One region of the Xenorhabdus bakwenae genome, then DNA from elsewhere that is predicted to be linked to it. Evidence: predicted binding sites of a transcription regulator. Region 1 holds the regulator's gene; each other region holds the start of a gene.
The links. Region 1 encodes CRP, which controls carbon source genes, mostly activating them, when cyclic AMP is high. Its sites were predicted from a motif close to ATGTGANNNNNNTCACAT; they were not measured.
Positions count from the first base shown of each region.

Region 2: the regulator CRP is predicted to act here: its motif matches at 3,121-3,138, upstream of glpT (glycerol-3-phosphate transporter).
Region 3: the regulator CRP is predicted to act here: its motif matches at 1,595-1,612, upstream of PXH59_RS18735 (NupC/NupG family nucleoside CNT transporter).

Region 1 covers NZ_CP119194.1:3,243,491-3,248,581, reverse strand. The annotation lists gene murQ (N-acetylmuramic acid 6-phosphate etherase) at 1-23, shown strand, start outside; gene PXH59_RS16230 (LysE family translocator) at 94-699, opposite strand; gene PXH59_RS16225 (YheU family protein) at 880-1,098, shown strand; gene PXH59_RS16220 (phosphoribulokinase) at 1,165-2,034, shown strand; gene crp (cAMP-activated global transcriptional regulator CRP) at 2,457-3,089, shown strand; gene PXH59_RS16210 (aspartate aminotransferase family protein) at 3,151-4,368, opposite strand; gene PXH59_RS16205 (aminodeoxychorismate synthase component II) at 4,491-5,066, opposite strand.
Region 2 covers NZ_CP119194.1:3,398,633-3,403,723, reverse strand. The annotation lists gene PXH59_RS16875 (thioester reductase domain-containing protein) at 1-2,382, opposite strand, end outside; gene glpT (glycerol-3-phosphate transporter) at 3,362-4,714, shown strand.
Region 3 covers NZ_CP119194.1:3,772,990-3,778,080, reverse strand. The annotation lists gene PXH59_RS18745 (patatin-like phospholipase family protein) at 1-716, shown strand, start outside; partial or broken gene PXH59_RS18740 (TatD family hydrolase) at 717-1,488, shown strand; gene PXH59_RS18735 (NupC/NupG family nucleoside CNT transporter) at 1,786-3,051, shown strand; gene deoC (deoxyribose-phosphate aldolase) at 3,263-4,042, shown strand; gene deoA (thymidine phosphorylase) at 4,127-5,091, shown strand, end outside.

The DNA.
Region 1 (5,091 bases):
CAGCGATCTCAATAGACCGATAATCATTAATACTCAATACCATTGACAGGATGGGCTTCACTAACGCTATTTTTCAGATGCAAAAATATTGACTTAACCAAACCAGATTAACGGCACACAAGCCGCCGTCAGGACTCCCATTGCGACATTGAAGATAAACCACGCGCGGCGGCTTCTCAGTAACTGACCAATCAGTGAGCCAAGAACCAGCCAGATTGCACCAGCAAGGGTATTGACGATTAACATCACGATGCTGATAACAAAAATGGAATAGTTATACAGCTCTCCAGCCAGACTGTAACTACTGATTGCGCCCAATCCCATCAACCAGGTTTTTGGATTCAAGAACTGCAATAGCCAACCCTGATAAATTTTGATTGGCTCTCCTGCCGACGTTATGGTGTCCAGCCGCTTATAATGCGAAGTAGCTGTCTTCCAGGCTAGCCAGAATAAATACAGGCATCCGAGTATTTTCAGGCCCGTATGTAACGCAGGATAAATCAGCAGTAACGCAGCAACACCAAACGCAGACAGCAGCAAAATTGTCTGCATCCCCAAAATAATGCCCAGACAAAGCGGGATAGAACGGCGAATTCCAAAATTAGCTCCCGATGATGTCAGTAACAAATTGTTTGGACCCGGTGTGACAGCGGAAATAAACATAAATATACTAAGCGAGAATATCAGGCTTAAAGTCATGGGTAGATTCCCCTCCCACCCAGGTGGTTGACATTTCTTTTCAAGAAAATAACAGTATGTTATTTCACATACAAGATAACTAATCATGAAATCAATTCATTATGAATCCCGGCCTACAACTCCATTAGCACTGGCTAAGTTCCCCAATGATGAATTACCGTATTTTCAGGAGCAATCACAATGATTATCCCGTGGCAACAATTGGAAGCCGATACACTCCACAACTTAATTGAAAACTTTGTCTTGCGGGAAGGTACTGATTACGGCGAACAGGAAAAAACGCTCGAACAAAAAGTGCAAGATGTCAAACGTCAACTTGAGCGAGGTGAAGTTCTGCTGGTATGGTCTGAACTACATGGAACCGTTAATATCTTGTCTAAAGCGATGTTCCGCCCGTAAAGCTCGGTTTGTTTTATTCATTCTAATTGACTGATTCGCCAATTTTATTGATTAAGGAGTCTGTTCATGTCTGCCAAACACCCCGTTATCGCAATCACTGGTTCCAGTGGCGCAGGAACAACCACGACCAGTGTCGCTTTTCGCAAGATTTTCCAACAATTTGACGTAACAGCCGCACTGATAGAAGGGGATAGTTTCCATCGTTATACTCGTCCTGAAATGGATGCCGAGATACGGAAAGCAAGAGAACAAGGCAGACATATCAGCTACTTTGGGCCAAAAGCTAACGATTTCGGTATGCTGGAAAAGACATTCCTTGAGTACGGAGAAACGGGCAATGGCCGCTGCCGAAAATATCTCCATACCTATGATGAGGCCGTCCCCTATAACCAATTACCCGGTACTTTCACACCGTGGGAACCTCTGCCATCAAATACGGACGTCCTATTTTATGAAGGACTGCACGGTGGTGTTGTCACGCCACAACACAATGTCGCCAGTCATGTTGATCTGTTGATTGGCGTTGTGCCTATCGTCAACTTAGAATGGATACAAAAACTCATCCGTGATACCGGTGAGCGTGGGCATTCCAGAGAAGCTGTCATGGATTCCGTTGTCCGCTCAATGGATGACTATATCCGCTACATCACTCCTCAGTTTTCACGTACCCACATCAATTTCCAACGTGTCCCTACTGTTGATACCTCTAACCCCTTCTCTGCCAAAGCGATCCCCTCGCTGGACGAAAGTTTTATCGTGATCCGCTTCCGTGGTCTCACTCAAATTGATTTTCCTTATTTACTCGCTATGCTTCAGGGTTCATTTATTTCCAGCCTAAATACTATCGTCGTTCCGGGTGGAAAAATGGGGCTGGCAATGGAATTAATTATGGCACCGCTTGTTAAACAATTACTGGAAGGCAAAAAAATCTCGTAATTTAATCCCCATTTAATTTTTAATAAGGCAGGTAACAAAAAATAATGTTACCTGTTTTATTAAAATAAATAGGCCATTTTTGGTAACATAATTTTTTCCCTTTTATAAATGTAAAATCAATAAAACCAACTCTTCTGCCTGATTTCTGATAATCTGGCAGTCAGTTTAATAGGCTGAAGCGATACAGGAGAAGACAGAAACGCTTTCCTGTGTTACAAACAAGGTTACAAGTAGGGACTGACAAGGTATATGGTTAAGACAATATACCTAAATTTTGACATCTTTATAATCCATATAAAATTCCCGCTTGTCAGTTTTTCAGCAGGTTAATTGTTAACCTATTGATTTTATCAAGCCAGCCTGAAGAGGAACTACCGTTTCTCACATCATAAAGGCAGAAATAACAACAGAGGATAAAGCGAATGGTTCTCGGCAAGCCACAAACAGACCCAACTCTTGAATGGTTTTTGTCACACTGCCATATTCACAAATATCCATCCAAGAGCACGCTTATTCATCAAGGCGAGAAAGCAGAAACGCTTTACTATATTGTTAAAGGTTCAGTTGCTGTTCTAATAAAAGATGAAGAAGGTAAGGAGATGATTCTCTCTTATTTAAATCAGGGAGATTTCATTGGTGAACTTGGATTGTTTGAAGAGGGGCAAGAACGTACTGCATGGGTGCGAGCCAAAAGTGCCTGTGAAGTGGCTGAAATTTCCTATAAGAAATTTCGCCAGTTAATTCAGGTCAATCCTGATATTCTGATGCGTTTATCTGCCCAGATGGCAAGTCGCCTACAAACCACTTCCGAAAAAGTAGGTAACTTAGCCTTTCTGGACGTTACAGGCCGTATCGCCCAGACATTGCTCAATCTGGCCAAACAGCCTGATGCAATGACTCACCCTGATGGTATGCAAATCAAAATCACACGTCAGGAAATCGGGCAGATTGTGGGTTGTTCCCGTGAAACGGTTGGCCGTATCCTGAAAATGCTGGAAGATCAAAACCTGATCTCTGCACATGGCAAAACCATCGTCGTTTATGGGACACGTTAATTCCCGATAAACCAGAAACTCAGCCAGTGCAGCCCGTTACTTCGCACTGGCTTTTTTACTTTTATTTGTTTAACCAGCGGGATACCGCCATTTCCAGCCGCATCATGCCGTCTGTAATTTCGTCCTCAGGAATGATCAATGATGGGGTAAAGCGCAAGATGCTGTCTCCTGCACTTAATAACATCAATCCCGATTCCGCCGCTTGCTGCACTATCTCTCTGGCCTTGCCCTGATATTCAGCTTTCAATACGGCGCCAATAAGCAAGCCTTTTCCACGAACTTCATGGAAAATACCATATTTTTGGTTCAGTTTTTCCAGAGCATGAATGAGCCTATCGTGCCGTTTTTCCACGCCCATCATCACTTCTGGCGTATTGATGATATCCAGTACGACACAACCGATACTACAAGCCAGTGGATTTCCACCATAAGTCGTTCCATGCGCACCCGTTTCCATTGCTGCCGCTATTGTATCTGTCGTTAACATTGCACTGATGGGAAAACCGCCCCCCAGCGCTTTTGCTGTCGTCAGGATATCCGGCTGTACGCCATAATGCTGGTAAGCATATAATTTACCCGTGCGCCCTATTCCACTCTGGACTTCATCAAAGACCAACAAGACCTGATGTTTATCACACAATTCCCGCACGCCATGCAGAAACTCTATCGTCGCAGGAGTCACTCCCCCTTCTCCTTGAATTGGCTCCAAAACAACAGCGCAAGTGTGATCATTGATTTCCGCCCTGACGGCATCCAAATCGTTAAAAGGTACGTGAACAATATCAGCAGGTTTAGGTCCGAACCCGTCGGCATATTTTGGCTGCCCTCCTACCGAAACAGTGAAAAAGGTGCGTCCATGAAACGCCTGATGGAAAGCAATAATTTTAGTTTTATTCGGATGATGACGAGTAATCGCATAACGACGTGCCAATTTAAATGCCGCTTCATTAGCTTCCGCTCCCGAATTAGCGAAAAAGACTTTCTGGGCAAAGGTCGCATCAATCAATTTCTGCGCTAAAGTTAAGGCTGGCTCATTGGTAAAAATATTGCTGACATGCCACAATTTTTCACCTTGCTGCTTCAGGATGTTCACCAAAGCCGGATGACAGTGCCCCAAAGCCAGAACCGCGATCCCTCCGGCAAAATCAATATATTCTTTACCCTGTTGATCCCATACTCGACTTCCTTGCCCTCTGACAGGAATAAAATTCGCCGGTGCATAAATGGGCAACATCACGTGATCATAGGTATTTCGTTTTATTGCTTTATTTTCTGACATTTCCCCCACCTTATTTTTATCTTTGCCATTTGAAAAATGAAATAATACTCATAAAATATGAATAAAAAATCACTTAAGAGCAAATAAAAAAACACTGAATGAGGGAATATGGAGGTAACTGACTAATATTTCAGGAAATTATTCAACAATTCATGTCCCTGCTCACTCAGAATGCTTTCCGGATGAAATTGCACGCCTTCCAGTGGTAAAGTACGGTGACGTATTCCCATGATTTCATCTACGTCGCCATTGCGCTGACTCCAGGCCGTCACTTCAAATGAAGCAGGAAGCGTTTCTGCGGCAACGACCAAAGAGTGATAACGCGTGACCGTCAATGGACGATCTAATCCTTTAAATACCCCTTGCTGGCTATGATGGATCAGACTGGTTTTCCCATGCATCACTTCACGAGCTTTAACAACGCTCGCACCAAAAGCTTGACCTATTGCCTGATGTCCCAGGCACACACCGAGGATGGGCAATTTCCCTGCAAAATGTGAAATCGCTTCCAACGAGATCCCTGCTTCATTTGGTGTGCAAGGCCCCGGAGAAATGACTAAATGAGTAGGCGCCAAATCTTCGATATCTTCAAGCTGAATCTCATCATTACGCTTAACTAAAACCTCTGCCCCTAACTCACAAAAATATTGATATAAATTGAATGTAAAAGAATCGTAGTTATCTATTATTAGTAACATAGGAGTATATCCTACTGATTATTAT
Region 2 (5,091 bases), 160 kb from region 1:
GCACGCCAGATCCAACGCTGTTCGGGTCGCGTCAACGTTGATACTTTTCAGGGCACGATAAGGATAAATGAAATTAACCCATGCTCCGTTGTGGTAAATAACATCAACCTCTTCTGCCAGTTGTGCCCATAACTCCGGCAATAAACCAAAACGTGGTTGCCCTAAATCACCGATAATAAAATCGACCCGTTCAAGCCCGTTACCAACATCAATGCGGTAATTCTTGAATCCAGATTTGATTCTTTCACGGGCATGTTCTGCATCAGATGCACGGCACAAGCAAATAATGCGGGCCGAGGTTTGTTTCAGCAACTGCTCCAGCAAATGCAGCCCAAGATAGCCGGTCGCGCCGGTCAGTAATATTTTGTCTGGCTGATACCAATTGGCATGCGCCAATCCATCAGGGCGAATTCCTTCTTGCAGGTAAACATCATTCCTGAGCGTCTCAGCATGCTGGTGAATTAACGCTTCATTCTGGTATCTTCCTGAGAATTGAACAGGATTGACCTGACGTTCAGCGAACATTTCATCCAAAATGGTGGCTATTCTGGCAACCGTCGGCTCAACATAGATCCCAGAAATCGGAACCCTTAGCGAAAACGCTTTTTCAATCTGTTCTACCATGCGGGCGACAAGGATGGAATGCCCTCCGATCTGGAAGAAATCATCCGTGATACCGAATACATCTGCCCCCAGTAAACCACGCCAAATTTCATAAACACGTTTTTCAGTTTCCGTTTGCGGCTGTACTCTGTCATGGCTGGCATTTAGACGCTCTGCAACGTCTTCCAACCGCTTTTTATCTCTTTTGCCACTGCTTGTCAGCGGAATATAGGGAATACGGTAATATTCAGCCGGTATCCACGCTTCATGCAGTACTTCTCTGAGAGAGCGTTGAGTCTCCCGTACCCAGTCCTGCGATACCACCAGATTAGGATTGAACAATACAAATGCCTGGATTCTGGCAAAATCACCACGGCCCGCGACCCGGATAATGGCATCCTGTACACCATGTTGTTTTCTCAATGCAATTTCTATCTCACCTAACTCGATCCGATATCCCCGCACTTTTACCTGATCATCTTGCCTCCCCATATAAATGAGGGTGCCATCTTCCAGCATACGTGCCATATCTCCCGTCAAATAGGCCCTTTTACCTTTTTGAGTTATGTCGGGAACGTATCTTTTGGCGGTTTCAGTTGGATTATTGCGATAGCCTGCGGTCACGCCCAATCCACCAATAAGAATTTCGCCCACAGTGCCTTTCGGCACAGTCCGCAGATATTTATCGACAATCGTGATACTGGTGCCCGGAACAGGCCCCCCCAATTGAACTTTATCACCCTTTTTCATGCGGAACGCAGTTGACCAGATGGTTGTTTCCGTTGGGCCGTAAACGTTCCATAATGTGCTTCCGGTGGCTGTCAGTTGATCGGCCAAATCTTGTGACAACGCTTCTCCTCCGCAAAGCATGCTCATTTCTGGGCGCGGCATCCATCCTGCATTCAGGGCCATGGACCAGGTCACCGGAGTTGCCTGGGCGAAAGTGAATTGTGGTTTTGACAGTGTGTCAGACAGTGCCATTGCATCGCGTTGGGTATCAATTGAAGCGATGTAGATACTGCCACCATGCACCACGGTCAGCAGCAATTCCAGCACTGAGATATCAAAGGAGAATGTCGTCAATGCCAACATATGGTCACGCGGGCTGATTGATAACAGTTTGCCAAATCCGCATAGGCAGGCAGCCAGGTTATCATGTTGAACTTGTACTGATTTTGGCAATCCTGTAGAGCCAGAAGTAAACATCACATAAGCCGGATGATCTCCCAGTACAGGAATATCCCTATTTTTTGCCCGTTGAGTTTGAGCGACCTTATCTAAGATAGTCTTCATAGGGATGAATGTTGACGCCTTAAGCCCTGCCGGGACCGTATTATCGGCTACCAAAATACTTTCCGGCAGACGGGTAAGAATATCGTTCAGGCGCTTTTCCGGCATCATGGTATTTAAAGGGATATATACCGCCCCAATTCGCCAAATGGCCTGCATGGTGACAAACCATGCAATCCCCCGCTGCGCCGCAATAGCAACATTGCTACCCATTTTGACCCCGTGGAGACGCAAAACTTCTGTCGCATTATCAATGCGTTGGTTCAGTTCACCAAATGTTAACGTTTCATGGGGATCAGCAACAGCGACCTCATTGGGTATGCTTTTTGCCAACTCAACCAACCGAACAGGAACGTTCTTAAACCATGGTTCTAGCTCTGCTGTCATGTGTCTGATATTACGATTAAATTCAGTTTCAACAGCCGGAGAATTTTTTTGCCCAGTAGTAAATGCTGTGTGTAATATTGCCTTGTGTGTATAAGTATTCATAATGATGCTCTCATTCTGAGCCTCATTAGTTTCATCACTTTTCATGATGAATAGAGGCATCAATGCTGGTAGTCGTTATCTTCCAATTTTTGTCTGCATTCAGTATTTTCAAATACCTTATGCTGACGCTAACTGGATCATAAAAATAAATTGCAAAAATTTATTGCGAATTTAATAAATAGATTAATTAGTATTAATTTGTAATCTTTTATTAGTTAAATAATCAGCTTATATAAAACTAATTATTATTTGGAAGGCAGAGTGTATTACGCCTATACAATCTGCAACCAATTCTAACTAACAAGTTGATATTATTGTAATTTACATCATAAAATAGTCATCCAACCCTGCATAAAAACGGCTATCAGCAGCATGAATAACTATTTGTAGTAATATCTATTATTTTGAATTTTAATTTCAATAATTTTATTTATAAGCGCGTTACAAAAAACGCAAAGCATGTAAATAAAAATAAATTACATGGAAAAATGAAAACATTATTCAAATAATGTCATCAAAAAAACAGTACCACTTGTTAAAAAAAGCCGACAGAAAAACGCCAACAGTGATTAATTAAATAATTTTATCATAGGAATGTTTGTGTGGATTATATTTATCTGACTTTTCTATGGTGACTACTTCAGACAAATCCCCTAATAATAATGCGCTTTTATTGGGTCGAGAATATATACAAACTTTAAACGCGCGAAAATGAAAAATAGCGCAAAAGGCCATTCATTGTGATTTTCATCACACTAATATAAATAAATTGTCTTCAAAAAAAGCGTTAAATCACTCAAAATTATCGACTTTGCGAAATTATATCTATATGTTAGCGATACCTCACAGTCATAAAAGGTTGTTTTCAGCTAATATTAGCTTCGATATAGAAAATAAATAGCTAAAATTTTTCGTTTAACGCCATCACTGCTTGATGGTGGTGATTCGCTCATACAAAAGTCACGTGGAGACAAAAAATATGTTAAGTATTTTCAAGCCGACGCCTCATAAGGCCCGGTTGCCCGCGCAGGAAATAGATCCACTCTATCGTCGCTTGCGCTGGCAAATTTTTATAGGGATCTTCTTTGGATACGCAGCTTACTATCTGGTAAGGAAAAACTTTGCACTCGCCATACCCGCCTTGATCGAACAAGGCTTTTCTAAGGGGGATCTTGGCTTTGCATTGTCAGGCATATCAATTGCATACGGCTTCTCAAAATTCATCATGGGTTCCGTTTCCGACCGCTCGAATCCACGTGTCTTCTTGCCGGCGGGTTTGATACTGGCGGCGGCAGTGATGTTATTTATGGGCTTTGTACCATGGGCAACGTCCAGCATTGCTATCATGTTTTCTCTGCTGTTCCTCTGTGGCTGGTTCCAGGGGATGGGGTGGCCGCCTTGTGGACGTACTATGGTTCACTGGTGGTCACAGAAAGAGCGTGGTGGCATTGTTTCTGTCTGGAACTGTGCGCATAACGTTGGCGGAGGCATTCCCCCCTTACTGTTCATGTTGGGGATGGCCTGGTTCAATGACTGGAAGGCCGCATTTTATATGCCCGCCTTTGCTGCTATCATCGTGGCATTCATCGTTCTCGCTTTAATGCGCGATACACCACAATCTTGTGGCTTACCGCCAATCGAAGAGTATAAAAACGACTACCCGGCCGATTACACCGAAAACAATGAAAAGGAACTGACTGCAAAAGAAATTTTCATGCGGTACGTTTTGCCGAATAAATTGCTGTGGATGATCGCCGTTGCCAACGTCTTCGTCTATTTACTGCGCTACGGTATTCTTGACTGGTCACCCACTTACCTGAAAGAAGTGAAAGACTTTACCATGGATAAGTCTTCCTGGGCTTACTTCCTGTATGAGTACGCGGGTATTCCGGGTACGCTGCTGTGTGGTTGGATGTCGGATAAGGTATTTAAAGGCAACCGTGGTGCCACCGGTGTATTCTTTATGACACTGGTCACCATCGCTACTATCGTATTCTGGCTGAACCCAGAAGGTAACCCTGATATCGATATGCTCTGTATGCTGGTTATCGGCTTCCTGATTTACGGCCCGGTGATGCTAATCGGCCTGCATGCCCTTGAACTGGCACCGAAAAAAGCAGCAGGAACAGCCGCAGGTTTTACTGGTTTGTTTGGCTATCTGGGCGGTTCGGTTGCGGCCAGTATCATCGTCGGTTATACCGTTGACTATTTCGGTTGGGACGGCGGCTTTATGGTCATGATCGGCGGTTGTATCCTCTCGGTTATTCTGCTGGTGCTTGTGATGTTAAGTGAACACAAACATAAGCAGGAAATTGCCCGTCAAGGTCAATAAAACACAACTGAAAGACGCCAATTAATCACCTTATCAATCGCAGTACAACGTTTTGTACTGCGATTTCATGGATGAATAAGTCTGTTTACTCTGCTCTGTTAAATAGACTACTTGCTTTTACCTTATAGATATATTCCTCATATCCACACTTTATTAGCACCTTTTTGATTTTGAAAACACCTTTAATTGATGATAATAAAGGCTGAATATTTACACCCACATAAAGTAATATTAAATAATGCTTACCTTATCATTACCCACTTATACCAATCCAATTTCAAGATGCGTGTTATATTTCCCCGCGCCGCAGGGAAATATAAGGCCTCGCGTCGTCTTGCGGATTGCAACTTGAAGTTTATCGAGTATAAACAGAATCC
Region 3 (5,091 bases), 530 kb from region 1:
AATTTTACATGTGTGCTTGCCGCTCGGATAATTTTGAGCCGAGTTACCTGCATCCAGATGACAAAAATTGGATGGATATTGTCAAGGCCTCCAGCGCCATTCCGGGATTTTATCGTAACGGCGTTACGCTTGATGATGTGGTTTACCAAGATGGGGGGATTTGTGATGCGATCCCAGTGCAGGAGGCTTATCGCCGAGGCGCGGATACTATTGTAGTGATTCGCACAGTGCCTTCACAGCTTTACTATACGCCTCAGTGGTTCAAACGTATGGAGCGTTGGTTAGAAGTGAGTAGTTTGCAAAAAATGGTCAAGATGCTCAACCTCCATGCACAAAGTTACCGTCGAACCCAGAAATTTATCGAAAATCCACCGGATAATGTGCAAATCTTCGAAATTTATCCACCAGCACCCTTGGCAACAATGGCTCTAGGCAGTCGGCTCAGTGCGTTAAATCAGGATTATCATGTGGGGCGGCGTTGTGGACGATATTTTCTGGCAACGATTGGACATACTTTTGTTGAAGGCAAATTTGGGCATACAGAACGTAAAAGTTATGGGGTATGCCGTACAGGATTAAGTTCTGATCACAACTGTTTTCGGCGAAACCATTTCCTGAACGGCGACAATCATTGCCCGTCAGTGGAATCCCCGGCGTCTGGGATGGTGGAGCATGTGCAAACGGTAGGAACTCTCATGATGGATAAGTTGGATTAGATGCTGATTGATACACATTGCCATTTTGATTTCCCTCCTTTTGCTGGTGATGAAATAGTGAGCCTGCAACAAGCCAGACAAATGGGCGTGGAAAAAATTATCGTTCCGACAATAGGTCAAACAAACTTCCAGAGAGTTTCTGCGCTGGCTGAGGCTTATTCTCCGATTTATGCCGCATTTGGTTTACATCCACTCTATATTGCTGAACACCAAGCGGTTCATTTGGATGAGTTGGCGCAAAAACTACAGGAAAAAGAGGCCAAATGCGTAGCGGTAGGTGAAATCGGTCTTGACCTTTATATGCCGGATCCGCAGTTTGAAAAGCAGAAAAGCATGTTAGAAGTACAGCTAAAACTAGCGAAACAACACGATCTGCCGGTGATACTCCATTCCAGAAAAAGCCATGACCAATTGGCAGCAATCTTGAGGAAGCACAAATTACCGCGAACAGGGGTTATTCATGGTTTTGCGGGGAGTTTATCTCAAGCCCAGGCCTTTATTCGTCTGGGGTTTTACATTGGTGTCGGGGGAACAATTACCTACGATAGAGCGCAAAAAGACCCGGAACACTATTTCACAATTGCCTTTGTCATCTTTGGTTCTGGAAACGGATGCGCCTGATATGCCGTTATCGGGGTTTCAGGGGCTGCCAAACCGACCAGAAAGGGTTGCACAGGTTTTTTCTGTATTGTGTGAATTGCGTCAGGAGCCGTCAGATGAAATTGCCAATCAGCTTTACCAAAATAGCACTATCCTATTTGCATTGAGTTGACTTATAACATATTAATAATGTTTAACTTATATTCTTTGCCTATTTATCCTGCCTTTTACCTTTTTCTCCATTAAATCATCTAACCCCACCGAAACTAGGTGGTTTTATGTGATGTATGTCTCATTTTGTATTTTTATATTACTTTTTACGGTATTAATTTGTGATGTTAGTTGCTTGTTCCTTTTTAGTCCTAGGTATAATCGGCTCACACACAATGTCAGTAGGAATTTATAGGATAACTGACATATTTTCTTATTATTTATTCAGTGAACAGGGATCCTTCCAATGCAACTCCTTATGAGCCTGATCGGGATGGCAGTGCTGGTTTTTATCGCAGTACTCTTCTCCAGTAATTATCGAGCCATTAAAATCCGCACCGTCTTGGGCGCCTTTCTGATGCAGGTTGCCATTGGGGCATTTGTACTTTATGTACCCGCCGGCAAAGACATTCTGGGGGGAATGTCAAAAGGCGTTTCCAATGTAATTGGATACGGACAAAAAGGAACAGATTTTATTTTTGGCGGTCTGGTGTCCGACAAAATGTTTGAATTATTCGGCGGCGGCGGTTTTGTCTTTGCCCTGCGTGTCCTGCCAGTGATTGTTTTCTTCTCATCACTCATTGCGGTGTTGTATTACATGGGCATTATGCAGTTCGTCATCAAAATATTGGGTGGTGGATTGCAGAAAATATTGGGAACCTCACGGACTGAGTCTTTGTCTGCAACGGCGAATATTTTCGTCGGTCAAACCGAAGCGCCTTTGGTTGTCCGTCCGTACATTGCGACCATGACCCAGTCTGAGTTGTTCGCAGTGATGTGTGGTGGCCTGGCTTCTGTTGCCGGCTCTGTATTGGCGGGCTATGCATCTATGGGTGTTCCATTGGAATACCTGATTGCGGCTTCATTTATGGCTGCGCCAGGTGGTTTACTGTTTGCAAAATTGCTGGTGCCGGAAACAGAAAAAACGCACGATATGGCTGATGCGATGTCGTTGGTTGCAGCGGAAGATCGTCCTGCGAATATTATTGATGCTGCGGCATCGGGTGCAGCATCTGGTATGCAGTTAGCCCTGAATGTTGGTGCCATGCTGTTGGCATTCACCGCATTGATTGCTTTGCTGAACGGTATCTTAGGCGGTATCGGCGGCTGGTTTGATTATCCTCAATTATCGATGGAATTGGTTTTGGGTTGGGTTTTTGCACCCATTGCCTACCTGATCGGTATTCCGTGGAATGAGGCAACAATTGCGGGTTCTTTCATCGGGCAGAAATTAGTTGTTAACGAATTCGTGGCATTCATGAACTTTAGTGAATACCTGCAAGCCGATGATGCTGTCCAGGCTGCGGGGCTGCAAGTACTTTCTGGCCATACTAAAGCCATTATCTCTTTTGCGCTGTGTGGTTTCGCCAACCTGTCTTCTGTTGCGATCCTTCTGGGCGGCTTAGGTGGTATGGCTCCAAATCGTCGCGGTGATATTGCCCGTTTCGGTTTTAAAGCCGTCTTGGCGGGTTCACTTTCTAACTTGATGAGTGCAACCATTGCCGGATTCTTCTTTTCGTTGTAAGACACAGGAAGTCTATACTCGATAAACTTCAAGTAGCAATCCGCAAGACGACGCGAGGCCTTATATTTCCCCGCGCAGCGGGGAAATATAACACGCATCTTGAAGTTAGATTGGTATATATCAAATTGAATGCAGGTGAGATTTCTCACCTGTATTTGTTTTAAGTCTGTTGTCTGATTCAGTGACGATAATCATACCGTTGGAGAGTTTTATGACCGATTTAACTGCCGCCGCTCAACTGGCGCTGAGTTTGATGGATTTAACTACACTTAATGATGATGATACAGATGAGAAAGTGGCCGCACTTTGTCGTCAGGCAAACAGCCCTGCCGGAAAGACGGCAGCTATCTGCATCTATCCACGTTTTATTCCCGTGGCGCGTAACGTATTACGCGAACAGGGAACCCCTGATATCCGCATTGCCACGGTGACTAATTTCCCACATGGCAATGATGATATCGACATTGCACTGGCTGAAACGCGTGCTGCCATAGCTTATGGTGCTGATGAAGTGGATGTTGTTTTTCCTTATCGTGCACTGATGGCCGGTAATGAGCAGATTGGTTTTGATTTGGTAACAGCCTGTAAAACGGCCTGTACTGAATCCGGCGTCTGGCTAAAAGTCATCATTGAAACGGGGGAGTTAAAAGAAGCGGCTTTGATTCGCAAGGCATCTGAAATTTCCATTAAGGCGGGAGCGGATTTCATTAAAACTTCAACGGGTAAGGTTCCCGTTAATGCGACGCTGGAAAGTGCCGAAATTATGCTGAGTGTGATCCGTGATATGCGCGTAGGTGATCGCGTTGGTTTTAAACCGGCGGGCGGTGTGCGTACCAGCGAAGAAGCGGCACAATATTTGGCGTTGGCAGAACGTATTATGGGAAATCAATGGGTTGATTCCCGTCATTTCCGTTTTGGTGCGTCCAGTTTGTTGGGCAGTTTGTTGACAACGCTTGGACACCAGAGTCAAAAGCAAAGTAGGGGTTATTGAGATCAATAATCACTCACTGCACACACGCTAAGATAGTGTGCATAACTGCCATTCTTTTCAGGTGATAATGATTGGGAGGTAGCTTTGTTTCTGGCACAGGAAATTATCCGCAAAAAACGTGATGGTCATCCACTGAATGAAGAAGAGATCCGCTTCTTTATTAACGGTGTCCGTGATAATACGGTTTCCGAAGGGCAGATTGCTGCACTGGCAATGACTATCTATTTCCATGACATGACGATGGAAGAACGTGTCGCACTGACTTTAGCGGTGCGTGATTCTGGTACGGTTTTAGACTGGAAGAAATTGAATTTACCCGGCCCGATTGTCGATAAACACTCGACGGGCGGTGTGGGCGATGTCACTTCCCTGATGCTGGGTCCAATGGTAGCGGCTTGCGGGGGATATGTACCGATGATATCGGGACGTGGCTTGGGGCATACCGGAGGAACGCTGGATAAATTAGAATCCATTCCCGGTTTTGATATTTTCCCTGATGAGTACCGTTTCCGCGAGATTATTCGCAATGTCGGTATTGCCATTATCGGACAGACAAATTCGCTGGCACCGGCGGATAAACGCTTTTATGCGACGCGTGATATTACGGCGACCGTTGATTCTATCCCTTTGATTACCGCCTCTATCTTGGGTAAGAAATTAGCCGAAGGGCTGGATGCTTTAGTCATGGATGTGAAAGTGGGTTCTGGGGCATTTATGCCGACCTACGAACAATCGGAACGGCTGGCCGAAGCTATCGTTGAAGTCGCCAATGGGGCGGGATGTAAGACTACGGCACTCTTGACGGATATGAATCAAGTTTTGGCATCCAGCGCGGGTAATGCGTTGGAAGTGCGTGAAGCTGTCCAATTCCTGACCGGAGAATACCGTAACCCTCGGTTGTTTGACGTTACCATGGCATTATCTGCTGAAATGCTGGTGTCAGGTAATTTGGCTATTGATCGTGACGATGCATACCATAAATTACAAGCTGCACTGGACAGTGGCAGGGCGGCGGAAACATTTGGTCGCATGGTGGCAGCGCAGAAAGG